Regions from separate parts of the Paenibacillus sp. FSL H7-0442 genome, predicted to be linked through region 4. Evidence: riboswitches for the same ligand, from Rfam matches in the RefSeq annotation. Region 4 holds a riboswitch; each other region holds the start of a gene.
The links. Region 4 has a riboswitch for thiamine pyrophosphate ahead of thiC (phosphomethylpyrimidine synthase ThiC). Riboswitches for the same ligand answer to the same signal wherever they lie in the genome.
Positions count from the first base shown of each region.

Region 1: it holds a riboswitch for thiamine pyrophosphate, as region 4 does, so the genes downstream of both, MHH57_RS02095 (ABC transporter substrate-binding protein) here and thiC (phosphomethylpyrimidine synthase ThiC) in region 4, are expected to answer to the same signal.
Region 2: it holds a riboswitch for thiamine pyrophosphate, as region 4 does, so the genes downstream of both, MHH57_RS04625 (ECF transporter S component) here and thiC (phosphomethylpyrimidine synthase ThiC) in region 4, are expected to answer to the same signal.
Region 3: it holds a riboswitch for thiamine pyrophosphate, as region 4 does, so the genes downstream of both, tenA (thiaminase II) here and thiC (phosphomethylpyrimidine synthase ThiC) in region 4, are expected to answer to the same signal.

Region 1 covers NZ_CP151963.1:467,828-472,789, forward strand. The annotation lists gene MHH57_RS02085 (ABC transporter permease) at 1-478, opposite strand, end outside; gene MHH57_RS02090 (MTH1187 family thiamine-binding protein) at 475-768, opposite strand; gene MHH57_RS02095 (ABC transporter substrate-binding protein) at 1,308-2,351, opposite strand; TPP riboswitch at 2,545-2,654, opposite strand; gene MHH57_RS02100 (pyridoxamine 5'-phosphate oxidase family protein) at 2,925-3,359, shown strand; gene MHH57_RS02105 (bifunctional 2',3'-cyclic-nucleotide 2'-phosphodiesterase/3'-nucleotidase) at 3,584-4,962, shown strand, end outside.
Region 2 covers NZ_CP151963.1:1,029,430-1,034,391, forward strand. The annotation lists gene MHH57_RS04615 (polynucleotide kinase-phosphatase) at 1-1,509, shown strand, start outside; gene MHH57_RS04620 (TatD family hydrolase) at 1,530-2,327, shown strand; TPP riboswitch at 2,370-2,481, shown strand; gene MHH57_RS04625 (ECF transporter S component) at 2,731-3,327, shown strand; gene MHH57_RS04630 (ABC transporter ATP-binding protein) at 3,327-4,778, shown strand; gene MHH57_RS04635 (energy-coupling factor transporter transmembrane component T) at 4,753-4,962, shown strand, end outside.
Region 3 covers NZ_CP151963.1:4,406,161-4,411,122, forward strand. The annotation lists gene MHH57_RS19355 (NAD-dependent malic enzyme) at 1-1,192, shown strand, start outside; gene MHH57_RS19360 (AEC family transporter) at 1,266-2,219, shown strand; TPP riboswitch at 2,398-2,500, shown strand; gene tenA (thiaminase II) at 2,637-3,326, shown strand; gene thiM (hydroxyethylthiazole kinase) at 3,401-4,243, shown strand; gene thiD (bifunctional hydroxymethylpyrimidine kinase/phosphomethylpyrimidine kinase) at 4,240-4,962, shown strand, end outside.
Region 4 covers NZ_CP151963.1:831,530-836,491, forward strand. The annotation lists gene MHH57_RS03685 (alpha/beta hydrolase) at 1-381, opposite strand, end outside; gene MHH57_RS03690 (IclR family transcriptional regulator) at 682-1,425, shown strand; TPP riboswitch at 1,581-1,693, shown strand; gene thiC (phosphomethylpyrimidine synthase ThiC) at 1,881-3,725, shown strand; gene MHH57_RS03700 (hypothetical protein) at 3,848-4,000, opposite strand; gene MHH57_RS03705 (YitT family protein) at 4,509-4,962, shown strand, end outside.

The DNA of each region.
Region 1 (4,962 bases), 360 kb from region 4:
GCATATAGTTCATCATCATACGGTCCGTCCGTGTCAGCCCGTCCATGGTCGCTACAGCCACGGGAAAAAAGCATACTAAGGTAATGACCATCAGCTTGGGCAGCATGCCAAAACCAAACCACACCATGAGCAGCGGCCCCAGGGCGATGATCGGAATGTTTTGGCTCAGGATAAGCAGCGGATACAGGGCGGATTTGAGAAAAGGAATGGTATGAAGAACGATGGCGATCAACAGTCCCGTTGCTGTCCCTATAGCGAATCCCACAAGTGTCAGGCGAATTGTAGCCCATGTATGGGCACCAAGCAGCGCCGTCTGGGCCATGCCCTCCTGTACGATGAGGAATGGAGCTGGCAGTAGCCAGGATTCAATATGTAAATAGGAAACCGCCCCCTGCCAGGCTGCTAAAAAGAAGAGGACCGCCACAAGGGGCGGCCATACGCTTTTCCACCAGGATGCGTTCTTGCCTTTCGGATTCATGGGCGATATTTCTCGGTCAGCTTGTTCATGCTGATGCCTTGTGGGTTATGTGCGATTTTGATCTGTGAAATGACGCTGGGACTGCCCGCTTCCGTCAAAGCCTCATGCATTTCTTTAACCACTTTCAGCAACTCGTCGAGCTCGCCCTCCATGGTCGTATCCAATGGGTTCACCTGATGTTTGACACCGGAGCGCTGAATGACCTCAATCGCCTTATCTACATACGGGTAAGAGTCCTCGTTATTAGGAGTTTTAGGGATTACTTGAATACTGAGCAGTGTATTAGCCATGCAAATTCACCTGTCCTTCATTTGGAGTGTTTTAGAGAAAATAGGGTGGTTTAAGGCGTTTGAGACCGCTCCGCGTTTCATTTGGTCTTACGATCGCTGTTGCAGGGGGATTCTTGGATTATTTAAGTTTTCAAAGGTAAGAATTCCCCTGCAAAGGCGAACGCTCCGCTTCTCCAGATTCAAATGAACCGCTCCGCTGCTGCCCGCCTTAAAAGCACCCTATTTTTAAAGCTGGTTTGTGCGGCATTTTTAACACACAAGCGCACCTACTTAGCGCTTAGATAATATGAAACTAAAGAATAAACCAAGTTGAACGAGAACGAAGTGGGCGGAATGGTGCTGTACAAGCGTTAGCGTTCGCTTTAAAAGCTTTCCGTAGGAAAGCTCGCTTCGGAAGCATAACCTCCCCGGATTTCTACATTAATCATAAGTTTTTATTAAGAAATCCGGGGCGGTGGCGATGGGAAGCACCATCCGACTGCGTAGTGGCGCTTCGTTCACTTCTCTAGTTCAGTCTTATTTAGCGTTTTAACAAATGGTCAGCGCTTGGGCAAGAAGTCGTTTGTGAAGGCCTTATCGACTTCCAAAGGCTTGCTGAGCAGCTTGCGTTCGTACATCCAGTCCGAATAGTTTTGCCATACCTCCGCTTTTTGCACGCCCCATTGCGCGGCATCATCCTGATAACGTGGGCTTAGCCATTTTTGGCTGGCAAGTACCAGTTTTTTATCCAGCTCCGGTACAGCTTTGCTTAAGATGTCCGCGGCTTCTTCCGGATGGGCGATAGTGTATTCATAGCCTTGGGCGGTAGCGTCCATGAACGCTTTGACCAGCTCGGGATCATTTTTTATCGTCTGTTCGTTGCTCACAATTACAGGCGTATAGTAGTCGAGGCTTTTGGAATAATCTTTTACATACAGCATATCCAATGGCTCATCTCGAAGTTGGGCCTCGATTCCGGTCCATGCGTAGAAAATCCAGGCAAAGTCGATATCCCGCTTCACGGCTGTAAAATAGTCTGCATTGCCCATGTTGACGATCTTCACTTTGCTCACATCGCCTTTGTCTGAATCCATGATGGATTTCATGACCGCTTCTTCTACGGGAGAGCCCCAACCGCCGTATTTTTTACCTTCAAAATCTTTCGGGCTTTTAATTCCGCGATCTACCGGGGCTGCGAAGCCTGAGGTATTATGCTGAATCACCGCAGCGATGGATACAAGCGGCACACCTTGCGTGCGGGCCTGTGTGACGCCTTCTTGGTAGCTGATACCAAAAGGTGCAGCATTAGAAGCAACCATTTGATCGGCTCCGCCTGAACCAGGTTGAACAATTTGGACATTTAAACCTGCTTTTTCGTAAAATCCTTTGTCCTTGGCGACATAGAGTCCCGTATGATTCGTATTGGGTGTCCAGTCGAGCACGATTTTAACATCTTTGAGCCCCTTTGCCGGAGTAGACGTTTGAGTGTCGGTAGCGGAAGCTGCTTCTTGGGATGTAGGGGGACTTCCACCGCAAGCGGTCAGGGTCAGGGCCATGAGCCACAGACTGATCAGTCCCAGGCTTAATATTTTCATGCGCTTCATCGTTAGTGTTCTCTCCTTTTGATTACCCGTTATCCATCCAATCAGACAGCTTAAGTTTCCCATTTTCATAAAAATAACATCTGCCGGACGCGATCTTTCCAACAACTTAATCCTCAACAAAAAAGCGCCCCGAGTTTCCGGGACGCTTGCGCTTGTATATACCAAAGTAAGGGATGGTCCTATGTAAAGAAGGCACATCTTGCTTAAGCATTCCTACGCTGGCATTACCCAGATCAGGTTGTAAGGGTCAGTGTCTTGGGACACACTCTCAGCCGGCCGATTCCAGCACCCCTGGCATTGTATGGTTTAATGGGTTCATTTATTCGGGTTTACTACGACGATTATATGCTTTGAATGCGGGTCTGTCCAGCATGAAGGGAGAGATAACGGTTCATTTGCCGAACGACAGGGTACACTTTTACTGTGAGCTTTGATCTGAAAATGAGTATGAATCAATCCGATTCGATCCGGTCATGTTATTTTCAGAACAGCTGCGCAGGTAGGTTCAGATGGGCTGGTGCCCAATGGCATGGCCGTAGAGAATTCTAATTCGTGAAAAGGAGTTGTTGTACTGTGGGTAAAACGGAAACATTGGATCGCAACCAACTGGAACAAGCCATTGTGAAGGCTTTGGATAACAACAAATTTTGTTCGTTAGGTACGGTAGAGGGTGGCAAACCGAAAGTACGCTATATGGCCCTTTTTAACGATGGAATGAACATTCATCTGGCGACAGATCGCAAAACGCATAAAGTGGATGAGCTAAAGGACAATCCGAATGCTTATCTGCTGCTGGGTTATGAGGTTGGCGGTACGAAGGAAGTTGTAGAAGTGGAGGCTACCGTCCAGATTACAGCTGATGAGGGGCTGCGCAAACAAGTGTGGAACGATTCCTTGAAGGAATGGTTCTCCGGACCGGATGATCCCGATTATGTCATTCTGGACGTGAATCCGACTCGCATTGAGTATGTGGGTCAGCAAACGGAGCGCCAGGTGTGGAAGAAATAATACGAATATAAATGGATAAACCAGTGAATCTCCGAGTTTTTATTAGGAGGTTTGCTGGTTTTTTTATGTTTGAGAAAAATAATTATTTTTTCATAAATAATTTTAAGTAAATGACTACTCTTTTGTCTGGCGTTGGATTAAAATAGAAATGGTGGGTTCAAGGCTTACATATATGTGCAAAAGTATGTATATGAGGCATACACCTTAATGAGGAGGGGTATATTTTGTTATTACGTAAAAATTGGTTTAAAGGGTTTACAGCAGCAGTTGTAGCTTGTAGCATGCTGGTGTTTTCGGCCGCTCCATCTTGGGCAGCTAACAAATCCCGCGATGAAGCTACGGTGAATCTGCGGATCATGGAAACAACGGATATTCATGCGTCCCTGATGAACTACGATTACTACTCGGACAAAGAAACCAACGAATATGGCTTGATTAACACAGCCGGACTAATCCAACAGGCGCGTAGTGAAGCGAGAAACAGCATGTTGTTCGATAACGGTGATTTATTGCAGGGCAATCCATTAGGTGATTATATGGCCAGAAATAAAACCTTCGAGAAAGAAGGCGGCGTCCATCCGGTCTACAAGATGATGAACTTGATGGGCTATGATGCGGCTACAGTGGGCAACCACGAATTCAACTATGGTCTAGGCTTTCTGGAGAAATCGCTCAAGGGAGCCGATTTCCCTTACGTAAATGCGAATGTTTATGTTGACAAGGGGGGTCAAGCTACTAAAAATTATTTTACCCCTTATCAGATTCTTGATAAAACAGTAACGGATGAAAAAGGTGATCAGCATACACTCAAAGTGGGTGTAATCGGCCTGGTAACACCTCAAATTATGCAATGGGATGAAGCCAATTTAAAGGATAAGGTCGTTACGAAGGATATTGTGGAAACGGCGAAAAAGTTTATTCCTCAAATGAAAACGGAAGGTGCCGACATTATTGTCGTGCTTGCGCACACAGGTTATGAGGATGTGCCACAAACGCCAATGATGGAGAATGCTGTTAAATATTTGAGCCAGGTGGAAGGAATTAACGCGATTCTGTTTGGGCATGCTCATAAATCTTTCCCAGGCCCTGATTTTAAAGATATGAAGGGTGTAGATCTGGATAAGGGAACCATTAATGGCGTACCGGCCGTGGAAGCTTCTTCATGGGGCAAGGATTTGGGCATTATTGACCTGACTCTGGAAAAGGAAAAGAGTGAATGGAACGTAATCGACTCTCAGTCTCAAGTGCGTCCGGTAGTGAGTACTACCAATCAGACTGTGAAGTTTACGCCTGAATTCAAACTGATTGATGCGGTCAAAGAAGAGCATCAAGGAACGCTGGATTATATTCGCCAGCCTGTAGGAACAACGACGGCGCCAATTACCAGCTATTTTGCATTAGTGCAGGACGACCCTTCCATTCAAATTGTGACGAATGCACAGAAATGGTATGTTCAAAACCATCTTAAAGGAACTGAATACGAAAATCTTCCAGTATTGTCGGCAGGCGCTCCATTCAAGGCCGGCGGTCGAAACGGAGCCGAGTATTACACTAATATTCCTGAAGGTACGGTAGCGATTAAAAACGTGTCCGACCTGTATGT
Region 2 (4,962 bases), 200 kb from region 4:
TGCCGTTATGGAGATACGGAAGGACAGGATGCAGACGGAAAACCAATCCGCAAAGATTGGTTCGTAGACCATGAATCGGGAGAAATAGTAGTATGGGGACATGATCCTAGACCGCAGCCTACCCTTGTGAATCAGACGGTGAATATTGATCAGGGTGTGGTATTTGGCGGTATGCTGACCGCTTATCGTTTTCCGGAAAAGGAATTTGTCAGCGTTCCGGCACATGAGAATTATGCGAATGATCCCGATAGCCCACTTGTCCGGTGGCAGAGAAAACGGTTTTCCCCGCCGAATTTACGCAAGCTCATCGCTGGTTACAGTGTACTGACGGAATCGTATGGCGAAGTGCGCGTTCAAGGAGAATCGGTCAAAACCGCTATAGATGCCGTGTCACATGTGACAGTACCGATAGAGGAACTGGTGTATATTCCACCGACCATGAGTCCTGCTCCAGCGGTGTCTGCAGAGGAAGGTTATCTGGAGCATCCGCGTGAAGCGCTGGCTTATTATCGCGGGCAAGGGGTACAAACGATGGTGGCTGAGAAAAAACATATGGGTAGCCGGGCTATTTTGCTATTATTCAAAAACGAACAGGCCGCTGTCGAGTATGTAGGCTACCCGACATTGGGCACGATCTACAGTCGGAGCGGGAGAGCTTTCTTTGAACAAAGCCTTGGGAAGCAAGTGCTGGAAAAGCTGAATGTGGATCTACGGACTGCCGGATATTTTGAACGGAACCAGACGGATTTTGTGTTGCTGGATGCGGAAATTGTACCGTGGAATCTCAAGGCTCGGGAATTGATTGCTGCACAGTATGCGCATGTGGGTGAAGCAGCTCTGCTGGATCGCAGTAAGCTGGTAGACAAGCTGAAGCAGGCGAAGGTTGCGGGCCGAGAGGTTGGAGACTGGTTGGAGGAAATGGAACAGAAGTACGCGAATGCCGTGACGTTTCAAGAGGCTTTTCAAAAATATTGCTGGGATGTGGACGGTCTGGATGAGATTCGTATCGCACCGTTTCATACGCTGGCACACAGCGGAAAGACTTTTTTCGACCATTCTCATATTTGGCATATGGAGCAAAACCGGGAGCTGGCTGGGCTGTCTTCCCTGTTTATGGAGACAGAGTATCGCGTGATCACGGACGAAGCAAGCGAGGAAGAGGTCATTCGTTGGTGGAACGAGATGACAGAGGATGGTCATGAGGGGATTGTGATCAAGCCGGAACGCTTTTTGATGAAAAATCGGGACAAGATGATTCAGCCTGCAATCAAGGTGAGAGGCCGGAAGTATTTGCACATCATTTACGGTATGGATTATCTTGCCCCTGAGAATTTAAAGCGTCTGAAGCAGCGTCGAACGAACAAAAAGGAGCGTCATGCCCTGATGGAAGGAGCGCTTGGTATGGAAGGCGTGGAACGTTTTGTCCGCAAGGATACGGTAGATCGTATTCATGAATGCGTCCTTGCCGCACTATCTCTGGAATCAGAGCCGATTGATCCAAGATTGTAGTTTGCGAGGGAGGGATTGAGATGGAAAGGGGTACACCGTTAATTGATATTGGTGTGAACTTGATGCATCGTTCGTTTCATGCAGATCGGGAACAGGTGGTAGAGAGAGCCGCGGCTGTAGGGATTTCACCGCTGATTATTACCGGGACCAGTGTCCGCAGCAGTCGGGAAGCTTCTCAGTATGCAGCGCGTTATCCGGGCAAGCTGTATGCGACAGCTGGCGTGCATCCCCATGATGCCAAAGACTGCAGTGCAGACACGATTCAGCAGCTCCGCCAGTTGGCGGGTCAGCCGCAGGTCGTATCCATAGGGGAATGCGGATTGGACTATAACCGTGATTTTTCGCCACGTGATGTGCAGCGCCGATGGTTTGGCGAGCAAATCCAACTGGCGGGTGAGCTGAAAATGCCGTTATTTCTGCATGAACGAGATGCACATGAGGACTTTGTCGCTATGCTTCGGGAGTATCAAGGGCTTGTCGATAAAGCGGTAGTGCATTGTTTTACCGGCACGGAACAGGAATTGCGTACGTATGTAGAAATGGGACTGTATATCGGAATCACCGGCTGGATTTGCGACGAACGGCGGGGGAAGCATCTGCGTGAACTGGTCAGAGATATTCCCTTGGACCGTCTGATGATTGAAACGGATGCTCCATTTTTGACCCCGCGTAATTTGCCTGTGAAGCCTAAAGAAGGGCGTAATGAGCCCATGTATCTCGCTCACATTGCTGCTACGATAGCCGAATGTACAGGTCGAAGCATGATGGAGATCGAAATCGCGACGACGGAAACGGCTAAACGTTTCTTCGGATTATAGGATTGTCAAAGCCATAGATGTGGTATATATTATAGTGAATTAAAAAGCATTGTCGGGAGCTTGAGAAAGTCAGGCTGAGAGGGTGGCCCTTGCCACTGACCGTGAAATCTGATCTGGGTAATGCCAGCGTAGAGAAACCAAGAACACTATACAGGAATGCCGCTTTTTTTTGCGGTTGTCGATAGATTCAATGTATGTCCTAGCATTTTACCTTGATCCTGACTTGGCTGGGTATCAGTGTAGTAGTTTAGACTACTGGTTATATAAGGCATATCGACGAATGATGTTTTGTATGGTGCTTCACCTTTTACTGCGCATAAAGCTTGCCTGGAGATTCAGCTCCAGACAAGCTTTTTTTCATGGCCAAGAGGCCAACTATAAGGAAAAAGGGGAGCACGCAATAATGAATACTGCTGTAAGAGCGTCCAAAGGGTTGAAACTGACGGATATTTTGGTCACGATTGTGATCGCTGTTGTGTTCGGGTTGATCTACAAAATATGGGGACCTGCCTATGATTTGATGAAACCATTGGGTCTACACGCCGAGCAACTGATGTATGGCATGTGGTTTATGGCAGGTACGTTTGCTTATCTCATCATTCGCAAGCCGGGTGTTGCGATTTTGGCAGAGGTGGCAGCGGCAACGGTCAGTGCTTTTTTGGGAAGCGAATGGGGTATGTCCACCTTGTACTATGGCCTGCTGCAAGGCTTGGGAGCGGAGCTGTTTTTTGCGGCTTTTCTGTATCGGAACGCAAACCTGTGGGTTGCTTCGCTAGCTGCGGCTGGGGCGGCTGTCACTTCTCTGATTTTAGACTTCAGCTACGGGTATATTGATCAGCTATCGACTTGGAACTATGTTTTGTATATTGGATTTCGGATGATTGGCAGTATTGTGATTGCCGGGGTATTCGCGTTCTATCTGGCTAAGGCATTGGAGGTAACCGGAGTCACGCGAAGTTTGAGGCCTGCAACGGAACAAGATTATAAGGGGCTGGATTGATGAGCCGGGCAACCGAAGATGTGGTGGCTTCGATCACCCGGCTACGGTTGAAATTCCCCGGTGAGCAAGAGCTGCTTTTTCACAATATGTCTTTGTCTGTCCGCAAGGGGGAAAAGCTGCTGCTACTGGGACCGAGTGGATGCGGTAAATCAACACTGCTCCAAGTGTTAAGCGGTCTGATTCCACGCACGATAGAAGTGCCTATGAAATGCGATGCTGCTGTAATCCCAAGTGTCTCAGGTATTGTATTTCAAGATCCTGATACGCAGTTCTGTATGTCATATGCAGATGAGGAACTGGCTTTTGTGTTGGAAAATAATCAGGTTCCCCGGGAGCAGATGCGATCCCGTATTCGCGAGCTGCTGATACAGGTGGGTCTATCGACGGATGATATACATATGCCCATTGGCAGCATGTCACAGGGAATGAAGCAGCGGCTGGCGATTGCGTCTGTGCTGGCTATGGAGCCAGAAGTGCTTTTTCTGGATGAGCCCACGGCTTTGTTGGACGAGGAAGGCACTACACAGGTGTGGGATACCATTCGCAACATTTCGGTAGACCAGACACTGGTGATTGTGGAGCATAAAATTAATGAAATTGTCCATGATGTGGATCGGATTGTGGTGCTTTCTGCTCAAGGGGAGATCATTGCAGATGGAAGGGCCCAAGAAGTATTTCATGTGCACCGGCAGGCATTGTCCGAGTACGGCGTGTGGTATCCGGGAGTATGGAATGAAGCGTCTTCGCCACGTTGGAGTGAAGCAGTGACGCAACAGAATGGTGCGGGGACTGATGTGCTGGAGCTGGAACATTTTAGCGGCCTCCGCGGTTTAAGTTCAGTGATTTATGTGGAGCATGCGCAGGTGAAGCCTGGCGACTGGATTGGCGTGGTTGGTGAAAACGGGGCTGGCAAAAGCTCGCTACTGCTCTCCATGATGCGCTTACTTCGCACACAGGGACGTTATAGCGTGCGCGGAATTGAGGCAGGCAGTACAGAACAACTGGCAGAGCGTATCGGGTTCGCGTTTCAAAATCCCGAGCTGCAATTTGTAGCGCATACCGTACGAAAGGAACTAGAGTATTCGTTACCCAAGAGCTTGTATACCGTTGAACAGTGCCGGGAACGGGTCGATCGGATGCTCGTACAGTTCGGACTGGAGCGGCTGGACGAGCGGCATCCGTATCAGCTTTCGTTAGGCCAAAAAAGGCGGTTGAGTATTGCTACGGCTATGATTCGTGAGCCGGAAGTGCTGCTGCTCGATGAACCGACCTTTGGGCAGGATGCGCGTAATACCTTTGTCATGCTGGATATGTTGGAGCAGCTGAGAGCGGCAGGCACGGCCATTGTGATGGTCACCCATGACCCGGAAATTGTCCGTCGATATTGTACCGATACATGGCGGATTCAGAAAGGGGAACTACAGTATGAACCTGTCCTTTCCCCATCATAAAACATGGCTGCATCGCGTGAATCCGGGCCTAAAGCTCGTGATGTTTTCCATCCTGTTTGTGGTCGTTATAGTCATTCATGATCCGAATGTCATGTTTAATGTTGCGTGTGCTATGCTGTTGCTGCTTGTCTGGTCAGGCCATCCATGGAAGAGGCTGCTGCTATACGGGTCTCCCTTTATATTG
Region 3 (4,962 bases), 2.2 Mb from region 4:
CAAACTTGCAGTGTATACGGCTGCGGCAGGCATTCATCCCGGGCGGGTGCTGCCCATTGTACTGGATGTAGGTACGAATAATGAAAAGTTGCTGAATGATCCACTGTACATCGGAAACCGCCATAAACGGGTTCGCGGAGAAGCCTATAACCAGTTTATTGATACTTTTATCAGCAAAACGTTAGCGCAATTCCCGAAGGCGCTTTTACATTGGGAAGATGTGGGTAGCGTAAATGCACGCCATATTATAGGAAAATACGGTCAAAGTATACTCACCTTCAACGATGATATACAAGGTACAGGAGCGGTGACCTTGGCTGCAATTCTTTCGGCGGTGGGTGTCACCAAGACTCCGCTGCGTGAGCAAAAGGTACTTGTCTTCGGCCCAGGAGCAGCAGGGATCGGTAACGCTGACCAAATTCGGGGCGCTATGATCGCGGATGGTCTTTTGGAGGAGGATTCATTCAAGTCCTTTTGGGCTTTTGATTACCGCGGGCTGTTAACGGACGATATGGAAGATGTCCTGGATTATCAGAAACCGTATGTACGTAAAAAAGAGGAAGTCAGCTCATGGACGCGGTCGGATGACGGCAAAATACCGCTGCTGGAGGTCATCCGTCAGGTGAAGCCTACCATATTAATCGGAACTTCTGGAGTAGCCGGTGCCTTTTCTGAAGAGATCATCAAAGAGATGGCGAAGCATGTAGAACGCCCGATCATTATGCCCATGTCCAATCCTACAAATCTTGCAGAAGCTATACCTGAGGATCTAATACGGTGGACCGATGGCAAGGCATTAATTGCTACCGGAAGCCCCTTTGACCCCGTCACTTATAACGGTACGAAATTTGAAATTGGACAGGCGAACAATGCCTTTGTGTTCCCGGGACTGGGTCTGGGTGCGATTGTGGTTAAAGCCAAAAGGATTACCCCTGCGATGTTTACAGCCGCAGCAGATGCCGTTGCCAATGGCGTAGATTCGAATAAGCCTGGCGGTGCGTTGCTCCCTCATATCCAAAAATTACGTGATGTTTCGTACGTTGTTGCGGTTGCGGTAGCGAAAGCAGCGATTCAGGATCAGGTAGCTCAGGCACACATTTCAAATGTTGAACAAGCTATACGGGATGCAATGTGGAAACCGGAATATGTCAAGGTCAAAGCAGTGGAAAGCGTAATACATCACCCTCACTAATGCTCCATTTAAGAAAGAGATTGCCTTGTTCAGACAGGCAGAATACGTCAGTTCAAGCAAGGAGAATCAATCTATGAGTGTCGGACATATCTTGTATATTTTGGTGCCGATTTTTTTCGTTATTATTTTAGGGTGGTTAGCGGGGCATTACAAAAGCTTTGATGCCTCTTCCTCCAAAACCCTAAATGCGCTCGTTACCAAATTTGCACTACCTGCGCATCTATTCATCGGTATTACGACAACGGACAGGAAAGCGCTCATCGAGCAATGGCCATTCCTGCTGGCCCTGTTCATTGGCATTGTCGGCTTTTTTACCGTTCTCCTTCTACTGTCCCGCTTTGCGGGGAAGCAGTCGGTCAAGGATGCCGCCATGTTTGCTTTGAACTCGGCACAGCCGACCTTTGCTTTTATGGGCATTCCTGTGCTTGGAGCCATCTACGGTTCCGCTGCTGTCGCCATTCCGATTGCGCTTACCGGGATCGTAGTCAATGCCGTCCTTGACCCGGCGGCTACCATTATAGCTACCGTAGCCAGCAGGAATTCAGGCAAAGAACGGAACGGTCACCTCGGAAGGTTAATCTGGGACTCCATTCTTCATGGATTAAAAGAACCGCTGGCGCTGGTTCCACTGATTGGTGTAATTTTGACCTTGTTCGGCTTCCATTCACCGGATTTGTTGAACAAATCGTTGAATCAAATCGGAGACATTACGTCCGGGGCCGCTTTATTCGCTGTCGGAGTGACCATTGGCGTACGCAACATTAGTTTTAGTGTAAGTGCCTTTGCCATCGCACTGTTAAAAACAATTGTACAGCCTTTATTAATGCTGCTGATCGCCTACCTATGCGGTCTGTCGTCTGCAGATACTGTGAAGGCAGTTCTGCTCGTTTCCTTCCCGGGTTCAGCAGTCGCTGCTATGATCGCCACCCGTTTTGAAAGCCTGGAATCAGAAACAGCCTCCTCCTTTGTCATCAGTGCTGTCATATCGCTCGTTACACTCCCAGTACTGATTTCTCTATTGGTATAAATGCTGATTATTTAGACATTGGAGCCTGCCGCGAATTCCTTCGTGTAGACGGAACTGATCTTCTCCAGCGCCTTTTTCCCTCTCGGAAGCGAACTTCAGCTCTGTCGTTTGGCCCTTGACCAGATAGACATGTTTGACATAGCGTATGAACGTATGTACAGTAATAGTCAAAAGAATAGAAGTCCACTAGGGGAGCCGCTATGGCTGAGACAAGAACGTATCTTGGACCCTTTGAACCTGATCTAGTTCGTACTAGCGTAGGAAAGTGGAGCCTTCGTATATAAGGTTTCAAGCGTTTTTTGCGTATTGGGCCTATTGTTGAAGCCGCTCCATTTTTCTGGGGCGGCTTTTTAGCGTTGTTCCGGAATTATATTCTTACAGGACTTCTTGCTCTTCAATTTTATGGAGGTGGCGAAATTGAGTTTTACACAAGAACTCCGTCGGCAGGCGGACGGCATTTTTCAAGCGATTTTTGAGCATCCCTTTGTGAGAGGTATTGCTGAAGGAAGTTTGACAAGGGGACAGCTGATTCACTATGTAAAACAGGACTTTGAATATTTGAACGCCTACATGCGGATATACGGCATCGCAATCTCCAAATGCACGAATCGGGAGGACATGGATGTATTTAATGAACAAATCTCTTTTATTCTCCACAGCGAGGTTCATCCGCATCAAAATTTCTGTGCTGTCGCAGGGGTGACCTATGAAGAATTGCAGGGATATCCGCTCGCTCCGTCGGCTCATCACTATATCCGGCACATGCTGACGGTTGCGCATGAGGGCAACCTGGGCGAGATCTTGGCTGTGCTGCTGCCATGTATGTGGACGTATGCCGAGATTGGCCGCAGGCTGCTAGATGAAGTAAAGCCGGATAAGTCCCATCCGTTCTATGAATGGATTGGCTTTTATGGAGACCAGCTTGATGATACAACACTCAAGTTCCGAGAACGTGTAGATGCTTGGGCGGAAGGGGCAACGGCTGCTGAGCGGGAGCGGATGATTGAGCATTTTATACTGAGCTGCCAGCTGGAATATAAGTTCTGGGACATGGCTTATAAGCAGGAAGAATGGCCGGTCCAGATGCAGGCAGCGGTCTTGGAATAGTCAGCCTGTCAATTCGATGAGTGAAGTACGGTTAATGTCCTGTTAAACCACCAACTATAGAGAGGATAATCATGATGAGTACATGGGAAAAAAGTTATTCGGATCTCCTAACGAAGGTACAAAATAGCAAACCCCTCGTTCACAATATCACCAATGTGGTAGTCACCAACTTTACCGCCAACGGCCTGTATGCATTGGGTGCCTCCCCAGTGATGGCCTATGCACCCGAGGAAGTAGCAGACATGGCAAAAATAGCGGGAGCCGTCGTATTAAACATCGGTACGCTGAACCGCGAACTGGTGGATGCCATGATCATTGCTGGACAATCAGCAAATGCACACGGTGTTCCAGTCCTGCTAGATCCGGTCGGTGCGGGAGCAACAAGCTTTAGAACCGAGTCTGCACTGCGAATCCTGAATGAAGTCAAAATCTCCTTGGTACGAGGCAACGCGGCCGAAGTCGCGCATCTTGTTGGAGAAGCGCGTGAGATTAAAGGCGTAGATGCTGGTGACAGTGCTGACAGCGGCCATGTCGATCTGGCAATTCGGGCTGCTCGAGTGCTCAATACAATGGTTGTCATCACTGGAAAAGAAGACGTCATCACCGATGGGGCCGAAGCACGAATGATAAGCGGCGGAGACGTACTGCTCACGAAGGTAACCGGAGCAGGCTGCCTGCTGACCTCTGTGTTAGGTGCCTTTGCAGCTGTTGAACCCAACCTGCTGCTCGCAGGTACAGCAGGCTTGGCATTTTACAGTGCAGCAGCTTCCCGAGCCGCAGCACGTACCGCAGAGCTAGGGCCAGGCAGCTTCCAGATTGCCTTTCTCGACGAGCTCGCCAAACTACATACTGGTTCGCTAGAGGGGCATGTCACGATCCGTGAAGCTGGAACAACTACAGCAGGTGGTGCGCGATGACAGACACTCGTGTACCCAGAGCACTGACGATTGCCGGCTCAGACAGTGGCGGCGGGGCCGGAATTCAAGCCGATCTCAAAACCTTTCAAGAGCTTGGCGTATACGGCATGTCAGCTATTACGGCCATTACTGTACAGAACACCTTAGGGGTCCACGGCGTATATCCGCTGCCACAGGAAGCAACAGCGGAACAGATCGAAGCTGTAGGATTAGACCTTGGAGTGGATGCCCTGAAGACTGGCATGCTGTTTAATGCGGGTATCATCCGTCTTGTGAGTGAGCAGATCCGAAAGTTCGGCTGGAAAAAGGTCGTCGTCGATCCCGTGATGATTGCGAAGGGGGGCGCTGAACTGCTGCAATTGGAAGCGGTGCAGGCTTTGAAGGACGAACTGCTCCCCTTGGCCCTGGTCGTTACACCGAATATCCCGGAGGCGGAAGCCCTGACAGGGATCAGCATCCGTACGATGGAGGATCGCCGCGAGGCTGCAAGACATATTAGCAGTATGGGATCAGAATTCGTTGTGATCAAGGGTGGCCACGCTGACGAGAGCGAGAGCAGCGAACAGATTGTTGACCTGCTCTTTGACGGAACCGCCTTTACAGAGCTGAGCGGCAAGCGAGTACGGACTGTCCATACACACGGAACTGGGTGCACCTTCTCGGCAGCGATTACCGCGGAATTAGGGAAAGGGATGTCTGTACCGGAGGCTATCTCGAAT
Region 4 (4,962 bases):
ATCATACATGGGAATCCAGCTTTCTTCGCGGTTAGCTCCATAACCATGGCTGAAAATAATCGTTTTCCGCGATTGATCCGCCGGGATATACCAGCCTTGTACCATGCGGCTACCATCCTTGGCAGGGAAGCTGACTTCCTCATAAGGCATGTTTTTGGCCTGCATCGGATTAGAGTACAGCGGCGCGACGGTAGGATTCGTAAGTACCCATGCGATGTAAGCATGCAAGGCAATAAAACAAAACAACAGAAAAAAAACGACCGACAGCAGCAGAGCAATCACAACGTGCTTGAACCGCAGCAGACGGGGATTAAAGAGTGGGGTGGACGGCTCCTGAACAGCGGTCTGTAGCTGAGAGTTGCGCTGGGATGTAGAAATCATGTAAGAGCCTCCTTATATAAAATTGATCTTCGTTTCAATAGAATTTAGGTATAATTCCACTTGAAAATGATAGTGTATATCCGTATAGATACCTATTATCGTATGATGGGGGTTATCCAAAGTCAACGCCTGAACCGGAAAAGTAAAAATGATGCAAAGAATTGTCGATGTTTGTTCTCGTTCTGTAATATGGTTGTCACAAAAACATCGGTTTACAGTAGCCGCGACTATTCTATATAATTTATGTAACCATGTTTCATAGTGTGAAACGAATATGGATACAAGAGGAGCGGTTCACGAATGGAAGACCGTAAATTAACCGTTCGCGCTGTAGAGCGTGCACTTGATATATTGCTGTGTTTTACCGCAGATTCGGATCTTGGCCTAACGGAGATTGCCTCCAAAATTGGTCTACATAAAAGCACGGTTCATCGGCTGCTGACTACGTTGGAGGATCGGGGCTTTGTCGTTCGGAATGCCGAAACGGAAAAATATCGACTTGGCTTCCGCATTTGGGAGCTATCCACACATTTGTCCCAAAGTGACGAGCCGGCGGTGTTGTTACAGCCTGCAATGGAAGGACTGCGTGACCGTCTGGGCGAAACGGTCAGCTTGTACTTACGGGACGGCAGCATGCGTATTCGCATACAAGCCGTGCAGAGCAATCAGGCGATCCGCAGGGTTGCGCCTGTGGGTGCGCGTATGCCGCTGGCTGTAGGAGCCTCCAGTAAGGTGCTGGCTGCCTTTATGCCGCCGCAGGAGCTGGAAGCCCTGCTAAGCGGGAATGAATGGCCGCCCTCGGTAGACGCGGAGGTCTATAAAGCCCAGCTGCAGGACATTCGCGAGAAGGGCTATGCGACCAGCTATGAAGAACGGGAGCCAGGGGCCGCTGCTGTGGCAGCACCAATTGTGAACCGGAAGGGACAGGTCACTGCGGCTTTATCTGTATCCGGTCCGGTCAGTCGGCTTGCACCCGAGACGCTACATGACTTTGCTCCGATTTTGATCGAAGCGGCGAAGGAAATGGGGCTTATGCTTCCGTAACAAGAATGAATGCAGTTGAAGCAAGCAAAGTGATTTGATGAGGAGCGTCTTCTTGCTAAATGAAACCTAGAAGGGTTGCCAAAGCCATAAATTTGAAGTAGTCTGATAAGGATGGCGGGATGTCTGTTATGTCCGCCTCATGTGAATAGAAGTATCGCAGTTACTGGGGGAGCCTGTAATGCCGGGCTGAGATGGAATCGTGTAAGATTCCGGACCCTTTGCACCTGATCTGGATCATACCAGCGTAGGGAAGTAATCGGCCATTGAAATGTATACGCAGCTGCTGTCTACGGTGACGCATTGGAATAGGATTATTCCACATGTGCACGGTCTGGATAGCTGCCTCGTTAGATTAGCCGGTTCCCTCGGGAACCGGCTTTTTTGCATAGATCAGCGCCACCCTGGGAATGGTTCCGGATCGGTGTGTCATTTCATCGAAACAGGAGGAATGGACAATGAAGCCGACAGAAGTAGAAGGAACAAAAGGAACAGAATTTAAATCAGCAGAAGTAAGGTTGGCAGGAACAAGGGAAGTTGGGGTAGAGAAGACAAACGGGGAGCAAGCCAGTGGGGTAACGCCCTTTCCAGGGAGCCGTAAGGTATATATTCAAGGCTCGCGGCCGGACATTGCCGTCCCAGAGCGGGAAATTGCTCTTCATCCTACACATACGCCGCAGGGCACGGAGCATCATGAGCCATTGCGTGTGTACGATACGAGCGGTCCCATGACTGACGAAGCCTATCAGGTCGATATCCGTCAGGGCCTGCCTCCATTACGGCGAGCTTGGGCACTGGAACGGGGCGATGTGGAGGCTTACGAGGGACGCGCCGTCAAACCGGAGGATAATGGACTGAAACCTGGCTCCAAACGGGAGACAGTTGAATTTCCCGGCGTGACCAACCGTCCGCTTCGTGCTTCGCAAGGTCGTACAGTGACGCAAATGCATTATGCACGGCAAGGGATCATTACGCCCGAAATGGAATTTGCGGCGATCCGCGAAGGGGTGGAGCCTGAGTTTGTACGGCAGGAATTGGCGGCTGGACGAGCCATTTTGCCTTCGAATATCAATCACCCGGAAAGTGAGCCGATGGTCATTGGGCGTCATTTTCACGTGAAGATCAATGCGAACATTGGTAATTCTGCGGTTACCTCCTCGATTGAGGAGGAAGTGGAGAAAATGACCTGGGCTGTGCGTTGGGGCTCGGATACAGTTATGGACCTATCCACAGGCCGTAATATCCATACCACACGTGAATGGATCATTCGGAATTCTCCTGTACCGATTGGAACTGTGCCGCTGTATCAGGCACTTGAAAAGGTGAACGGCGAAGCAGAAGCGCTGACGTGGGAGTTGTATCGCGATACGCTGATCGAGCAGGCGGAGCAGGGAGTGGACTATTTTACAATTCATGCGGGTGTATTGCTGCGGTATATACCGATGACGGCGAATAGAATGACGGGAATTGTGTCCCGTGGCGGGTCGATCATGGCAGCCTGGTGCCTTGCGCACCATCAGGAGAATTTTTTGTATACACATTTTGAAGAAATCTGCGAAATTATGAAAGCCTATGATGTGGCCTTTTCTCTCGGGGATGGTCTACGTCCAGGTAGTATCTATGATGCGAATGATGAAGCACAGTTTGCAGAGCTGGAAACGTTGGGCGAGCTAACGCAAATCGCATGGAAGCATGATGTTCAGGTCATGATTGAGGGGCCGGGACATGTCCCTATGCATAAAATCAAAGAGAATGTGGATTTACAAATGGAGATTTGTAAGGAAGCTCCTTTCTATACCTTGGGACCGCTCACGACGGATATTGCCCCCGGATATGATCATATTACCTCAGCCATCGGGGCGGCGATGATCGGTTGGTTCGGGACGTCCATGCTGTGCTATGTTACGCCTAAGGAGCATTTGGGTCTTCCGAATAAGGATGATGTCCGTGAGGGTGTCATTACCTACAAAATTGCGGCACATGCTGCCGATCTGGCGAAGGGCCATCCACGGGCGCAGCAGCGGGATGATGCTTTGTCCAAGGCACGCTTTGAGTTCCGCTGGCGGGATCAGTTCAATCTGTCGCTTGATCCCGAGCGGGCCTTGTCCTACCATGATGAAACGCTACCAGCAGAGGGAGCCAAGGAAGCACATTTTTGCTCGATGTGCGGCCCAAAATTTTGTAGTATGCGCATCACGCAGGACATTCGCGCCTATGCAGCGGATAAGGGGCTGAACACCGAAGAAGCAGTGGCCGCTGGGATGCGTGAGAAGGCAGAGCAGTATCGGGATGGCGGTCAGTAAAACGAATGTGTGAGTTTAGGAACGCATGAATCAAAAAAAGCCGTGGTTCTCTACAGTCGATGTAGGAAACTACGGCTTTTTGGCTTATGTAAAGCGAGTCATGCAACCGGATAAACGGCGCCTTATTTTTTACCCATTTTTTCATTCAAAATGTCCTGAAAGCTGAGCTTCTTCTCCGAGCTATCTTCTTTCTTCTGCATACTCACCGCGTTGGCACGTTGGTATTGGTGGTGAAAGGGCATCAGGGTGTGGACGGTTAAGTTCATTGTATTCATGTAGATCATTCCTCCAATTCCATATTGTCAAATTCAGATTGAGTTGCTTAGGACGTCTGTATAGGACTATTTGTATGTACTTGATGTCGCAATGCTATGTAGGTTGCTTGGTTATGTTTCAATCATTATACCCACATTTTTTCAAAGTAAAACGCTTTTGACATAAAACAGGAAGATGGTCATGTGTGTTCAAAATGCCGATTAGGAGGATGGTCGTTTTAGGGGAAAATGTGCCTAGGTCTAAAACAAGGGCTTGAGGCCCGTTTTCTTAGTTTAGTAGTCGGGATTGTGTTTTTTTGTCGAATAACCTTGTAAAAGGAGGGTTTTGCGGACTCCTCAAGTCAGGATTGAGGCAGTCTGGTGGCGAATTAAAGTGTCAAAGTTGTATTGACTTTATGTTTGGTAGTAGATACCATGAACTGGTTGTCAGCGTATTTTGACAACAAGAGTCAGCCAATCGATCTGGCGATTCATCCTTTGAAATGTTAGAGAGAGGATTAGAGCATATATGAAAAAATGTATTGCAGACATCGCATTTATTATTCTGGGTGCGTTTTTTTTCGCGCTAGCTGTTAATCTGTTTGTGATCCCGAATGAGTTTGGTGAGGGAGGTGTTACAGGGGTCACAATCATCCTGTACTACCTGTTTCAGTGGTCTCCCTCGATCGCTAATCTGGTGATTAATGGCTTGCTGCTGATTGTCGGATATAAATTTTTAGACAAGAGAACGACCTTGTACACTATCATTGCGGTCGCTTTTAACTCGCTGTTTTTACATTTAACAGTCAACTGGCGGATTGATTCGCATGAGCCGACGATTAATGCCGTTTTTGCCGGAGTTTTGGTGGGGGTCGGCATTGGCTTAATCGTACGGGTAGGTGGCACAACGGCGGGAACGGTCATTTTAGCTCGGATTGCCAACAAGTATCTGGATTGGAATATCAGTTATGGCCTGCTGTTTT